2 regions of the Tardiphaga sp. 37S4 genome follow, and region 2 is predicted to be linked to the other one. Evidence: predicted binding sites of a transcription regulator. Region 2 holds the regulator's gene; the other holds the start of a gene.
What was found. The regulator LexA, encoded in region 2, represses DNA repair genes until DNA is damaged. The targets are predictions, from matches to a motif close to TGTTCNNNNTGTGTTCNG.
Positions count from the first base shown of each region.

Region 1: LPB73_RS25610 (YifB family Mg chelatase-like AAA ATPase) is a predicted target of LexA. The motif match lies at 1,859-1,876, and genes of this name have one in related genera.

Region 1 covers NZ_CP088008.1:5,397,309-5,400,517, reverse strand. The annotation lists gene LPB73_RS25615 (hypothetical protein) at 1-164, opposite strand, end outside; gene LPB73_RS25610 (YifB family Mg chelatase-like AAA ATPase) at 272-1,810, opposite strand; gene LPB73_RS25605 (diguanylate cyclase domain-containing protein) at 1,993-3,027, shown strand; gene LPB73_RS25600 (MBL fold metallo-hydrolase) at 3,100-3,209, opposite strand, start outside.
Region 2 covers NZ_CP088008.1:2,649,855-2,653,063, forward strand. The annotation lists gene LPB73_RS12940 (Orn/Lys/Arg decarboxylase N-terminal domain-containing protein) at 1-463, shown strand, start outside; gene LPB73_RS12945 (GNAT family N-acetyltransferase) at 485-1,054, shown strand; gene lexA (transcriptional repressor LexA) at 1,357-2,079, shown strand; gene LPB73_RS12955 (ComEC/Rec2 family competence protein) at 2,098-3,209, opposite strand, start outside.

The DNA.
Region 1 (3,209 bases), 2.7 Mb from region 2:
GTGAAGCTGACATGCGATTGCGCCTGCCAGGGCATGGCGGCGATCTGGATGGTGGTCTCACCGGTGGAGATGCAGGGATGCGTTCCGCTCACGAGATCGCCGCGGGCGAGAAAGGCTGCTAGCGCCAGGGGAATCGTCGAGGCTAAAATCTTGAAACGCAGCATGACACGGTACTCGCCCTGGCCCCGCAATGCGGGGTTATGGTGAGCAGAGCGTAAACAAAACTCGTTACTATCGCGTTGACGTCCACATCAGTGGCGAGGAGGAGACGTCAAGCAGCTCGGCGAATGTCCTCCGCCAGCGCGCGATAAGACAACGCCTCGGCCAGATGCAGCCGCCCGATTTTCTCGGCGCCGTCGAGATCCGCCAGCGTCCGCGCCACGCGCAGTACGCGGTGATAACCGCGCGCGGTCAGTCGCATCGTTTCGGCGGCATCGCGCAACAATATCAGCCCCTGCGCATCCGGCTGCGCTACCGTTTCCAGCACAGAGGCGGGCGCGGAGGCATTGGTATGTGTGCCCGGCAATCCCGCCGCCGCATAGCGCATGGTCTGCAGATCGCGCGCGGCGGCGACACGCGCCGCGACTTCGGCGGAACCTTCCGACGGTGGCGGCAGAATGAGATCCGCCGCGGTCACCGCCGGGACTTCGATGCGCAGATCGATGCGATCCATCAAGGGGCCCGAGATGCGCGCCTGATAATCCGAGGTGCAGCGATCGATGCGGCCACGTTTGCAGGAGAAGCCCGGCTCGAACGCGTGACCGCAGCGGCATGGATTCATCGCAGCAACAAGCATAAAGCGCGCGGGATAGGTGACGCGGTGATTGGCGCGCGAGACCGCCACCTCGCCATTCTCAAGCGGCGCGCGCAGCGAATCCAGCACGCGCGGATCGAACTCCGGCAGTTCGTCGAGAAACAGCACGCCTTGATGCGCCAGCGAAATCTCGCCCGGCCGCGCGCGCAGGCCGCCGCCTGTGAGTGCGGCCATGCTGGCGGAATGATGCGGTGCGCGGAACGGCCGGCGTGAGGTGAGTGCGCCGTCCTTGATCTCGCCGGCCACCGACGCAATCATCGAGACTTCGAGGAGCTCCGCCGGCGATAGTGGCGGCAGGATCGACGGGAGCCGTGCCGCCAGCATGGATTTGCCTGATCCTGGACTCCCTGCCATCAGCAGGTGATGGCCGCCCGCGGCAGCGATCTCCAGCGCGCGCTTGGCGCTTTCCTGTCCCTTGATGTCGCGCAGATCCAGCAGCGTTTCCTCACGCGCATGTATCTTCGGCTGCGGCCGCGACAGAACCTGCGTGCCCTTAAAGTGATTGGCGATCTGGATCAGCGACGTCGCGGCGATGATCTGGATATCGGGACTGGCCCAGGCGGCTTCCGCGCCGCAGGCTTCTGGGCAGATCAATCCCTCGTCGCGCGCATTGGCGCCGATCGCTGCAGGCAGTACGCCAGCCACTGGCGCGAGCGAGCCATCGAGACCGAGTTCGCCGAGCACGGTAAAGCCTGTCAATGCATCCGGCGGAATCGCGCCGATCGCGGCCATCAATCCGAGAGCGATCGGCAGATCGTAATGGCTGCCTTCCTTGGGTAAGTCAGCGGGCGCGAGATTGACGATGATCCGCCGTGCCGGCAGCGCCAGACCCGAGGCGACCAGCGCGGCACGGACCCGTTCGCGCGCTTCGGATACTGCCTTGTCGGGCAGGCCGACGATCAAAAAATTCGGCAGACCGGGCACGACCTGAACCTGCACGTCGACCGCGCGGGCCTCGATCCCCTCAAAGGCTACGGTGGAAACCCGTTGAACCATGCCGCCCCCATTCGAGATGAGAGCGTAACCTAAGGTTGCTTCTACATCAAGAACAATCAGTGAACGAAATGTAGCGGTAAAGTATGCTGGTTTTGGCTGAAGTCGGCCATTGGCGTAGAAAATCTTAAACACGTCATGCAAAGCATCCTATCAGCTTCGAGACGAAGACCGGGTGCCCGCAGATGTCAGATCGCTTGTCGATGCCGCCAGACGCTCCGGATGACGCCGACCTGATCGCTGCGCTGAAGGCGCAGATCGAAGCCCAGCAAACCATCATCGACGAACAGGCTGCTTCGCTGGCGCATAGCCGGAAGATCTTCGATCGCTCCTCGGCTGCGGCACGAATCGGCGTCTGGGAATGCGACCTCTCCGATGAATCGCTGGTCTGGACCGATGTCGTCTATGACATCTTCGATCTACCGCGTGGCTCGACGCCGATTCGCGAGGAGGCGCTCGCCTGTTATCCCGAAGAATCCGTCAGGGAACTGACGAAGCGGCGCAGCAAGGCCATCGAGGATCGCACGGGCTTCAGTCTCGATGCGGAGATCATCACCTTCAAGGGCAACCGGCGCTGGATCAGGATCACGGCCACTGTCGAGTCGGTCGATGGCGTTGCCGTCCGCATCTTCGGCATGAAGCAAGACATCACCGAAGAGAAAATTCTGGCGGATCGCAATCGCTATCTCGCCGAATTCGATACGCTGACCGGCCTCGCCAATCGCAGCCAGTTTCAAACCAAGCTGTCGCTGTTCGATGCGGCGTCGGCCATCAAGGTGAAGCCGTTCGGCGCGCTGCTGTTGATCGATCTCGATGAATTCAAGCCGGTCAATGACTGTTTCGGCCACGCAGCGGGCGATGCCTGCCTGACCGTCGTTGCAAATCGAATTCGCAACATCTGTGCCGGTGCGGAACTGGTCGCACGACTCGGCGGTGACGAATTCGCGGTTCTGCTGGGGCCTCACGCGGAATTCGAGGAAGCCTCGGAGACGGCGCGTGCGATTGTGACGCAGTTGGGACTGCCGATTGATCATCGCGGACAACAGTTGCGGGTTGGCGCATCGGTCGGCATCGCGCTGGCCGATAACTGCACGTCATCGCAATTGGCAGCCATGGCCGATTCGGCGCTCTATGCGGCGAAGGATGCCGGACGTGGCACGTTCCGGATCTACAAACGCGGAGCGGAGAGACGTCCGAGGGACGCCTCATCCGCGGCGTGAGGATGAATTGCTGCGGAATTCCTGCGGCGGTCACTGTCTCAAGATCGCCGCAGGAAAGCCGCAGGATTTCCGCTAGAGATTCATCACCATCGGCTCGGCGATATAGCGGAAGCCGTCGCCTGATTTCACCACATGACCATAGCCCGGCCACGCGAAGTGATAGGACATCACGGCGGTCTTGT
Region 2 (3,209 bases):
CCTGCTCGAAGACGTCATCCCGGAATTCGCACGGCGCAGGCCCGCGCGTTACGCGGGCATACGCCTGAGGGATCTATGCGGCGACATGCACCGGTTCTTCCGCGAGGCCAATGTGAGCGAACTTCAGACCAGGCAATTCTCCGCTGACCATCTGCCGGAGATTGCCATGTCACCCCATGATGCCGCGCGCTGTCTGGTGCGCAACGACGTCGATTACCTCCCGATCGATGAGATCTTCGGGCGCGTCGCGACGACGCCGTTCGTGGTCTACCCGCCCGGCATCGCCACGATCGTCCCCGGAGAACGGCTCACCGAACGGTCAAAGCCGATGATCGATTATCTCAGGATGTTCGAGACCTGCTTCAACACCTTCCCGGGCTTCGACGTCGAAATCCAGGGCATCTACCGCAAGGTCGACGCCAATGGCCGGATCCGACTTTACACTTACGTGGTCTCCGAATAGGGAGCACGTAAGGAGCCTGATTTGCCAACGGAACTCGAACAGCCGGTCGTCATCCGACCATCACGCGACACCGACGTCGATGCCATGCTGGCGATCTATCGCCGGCACATCCGGCAAGGCGTCGAGGAAGGCGTCAGCGACGCGGACACGCCGCAGCCCGACGATCTCAGAGACCGGCGCAAGAACCTGCGCAGCAAACGGTTCCCGCATCTCGTCGCCACGCAAGGCGGCGAGGTCGTCGGCTACGCCTATGTGGTGCTGTTTCGGAAGCGACCGGCCTATCGCTACACGGTCAAGCATTCGATCTATATCCACCACGGACATGTCGGCCGGGGCATCGGCCGGCTGTTGATGCGCGAGTTGATCGATGTCTGCGCGGCGGCCGGCTTCCGGCAGATCATCGGCTATATCGATGCCGACAACACGGCCTCGCTCGGCTTGCATGAGAGCTTCGGCTTTGCCCGCGTCGGCTTGCTGCCCGGCGTCGCCTATCGCTCCGGCCGCTGGGCCGACACGATCATGGTTCAGCGCTCGCTGGCGACCGGCTCCACGACTCCGCCGCCGCCCATTGGGCGCGTGACGTCCGCGTAGCCCAAGCGACCGCGGAAGCATTTTCCATGTCCGTCGAGGATCGACGACTGGTGAGGAACAGCCTCCTCAAACCTCACTCAACGTGCGTTCTGTTGACGGCAAATTAAGCATTGCAGAACACATATGGAACATATAGTGTTCGTTCATGATTTGTTTCGAGATTCTGTGGCTTTGAGTAGTTTGAGAGTGCCCGAACTCGCGCAACCGATCTTCGAACGATCGTCTCTGGATTGAGGCTCACCGTTCGAAGGCCCTTTGAAACGCACGCGGCGGCCGACACCGTCAACTGAGGATGGCTTCAGATGCTCACGCGCAAACAATACGAACTCCTGCGATTCATCGATCAACGGCTGAAGGAAGCCGGCGTCCCACCGTCCTTCGACGAGATGAAGGATGCGCTCGACCTGCGCTCGAAGTCCGGCATCCATCGTCTGATCACGGCGCTGGAAGAACGCGGCTTCATACGCCGTCTGCCCAACCGCGCCCGTGCCATCGAAGTCATCAAGCTGCCAGAGCTCGGCGCACCGGTCACCGGCGGCACCGGGCGCCGCGGCTTCACGCCCAGCGTCATCGAAGGCACGCTTGGCAAGGTGCGTTCGGCCGCCAGCATCGCCAGCAACAGCGGTGATGATGACAATGGCCGCACGGTTGCTATCCCGGTCATGGGCCGGATCGCGGCCGGTACGCCGATCGAGGCGCTGCAGACCCGTAGCCACACCATCAGCATGCCCGCCGACATGCTCGGTTCCGGCGAACATTACGCGCTCGAAGTGCGCGGCGATTCCATGCAGGACGCCGGCATTCTCGACGGCGACACCGTGCTGATCCAGCGCAACGAGAGCGCCGACACCGGCGACATCGTGGTGGCCCTGATCGACGACGAGGAAGCCACGTTGAAGCGCTTCCGCCGCCGCGGCGCGTCGATCGCGCTGGAGCCTGCGAATGACGCCTACGAGGTCCGTATCCTGCCACCCAACCGGGTGCGCATTCAGGGCAAGCTGATCGGCCTGTATCGCCGCTACTGAGATTTGCGCCTCGGCGGATTACTGATCTTCGGGTTGAAGATCGGTTTCCGCCGGCGTCGCATCCACCGGCCGGTTTTGCGGTGGACGACTGTTCTGGATCAGATCTTGCTGGGGCTCATCGGGAATTGCGCGCGACCACGGACGGTCCAGGCCCCGTGGCCGCACGGCATCGATGGTAAAGCCGTTTGCGGTTCGCTGCAGGCTCACCGCACCATTTCGTTGCAAGCGATCCTGATCGATCACCAGCGCCCTGCAATCCCTCGGCGGCTGTTTCGTCGTGACGATGAGCGCCGCTTTCTCGCAATCATCCGTGAAGGCGTCCGGCTGTAAAACCAGCGCCACCAAAGCGCCATCGGCCAGCGGCGTGATGCATCCGTCGCGGTCGCAGGACACACCGTGGCTGACGGAGGCATCGGTCGGCAGACGCGCATCGGCATCGCCGGCGAGCCACTCTTTCAGCAAAAATGTATCCTTGGCGCTGCGCATCACATGCAGGCGTCCGTCCCTGCCCCGTACCGCGACGCTGCGACCATCACCCGAGATCAGGACATCCGGCTGCTTCACCAGCAATGCCCAGACAATCGAGAGCATCAGCACGCCAGCCCCCGCGAAGCGCAACGGCGTGCGCAGCAATCCCAGCACGATGATGCCGATACTGGCTGATATCAGCGGTCCCGTCCCGAAGGCCGGCATCCGGCCGATGGCGCCGGGCACGGCTGCGACCCATTGCGTGACCACGATCATCCACTGGATGCCGACATCCATCAGCCGCCAGAACACACCGTCAAAGCCGAACGGCATGGCTGCCAAACCAAGAATACCCGCCGGCATCACCAGCGCCGAGACCACCGGCATCGCCAGAAGATTGGCGACAACGCCATAAGGCGTGACGCGGTGGAAATGAAATGCGGCATAGGGCGTGGTGGCGAGGCCCGCGACCAGCGAGGCCAGCACGAGCATCGCGATCTCGCGTCCGCCCCATAGCGCCACGCGCGCCGTCGCGGAATGATCGGGCGACGCAAACAGCGCGGGCATGCCGATCTGCACCAATGCGACCAGCCCCAGCGTCGCCGCGAATGACATCTGAAAACTCGGATGCACCAGTGCTTCCGGCGCCACGATCAGCACAA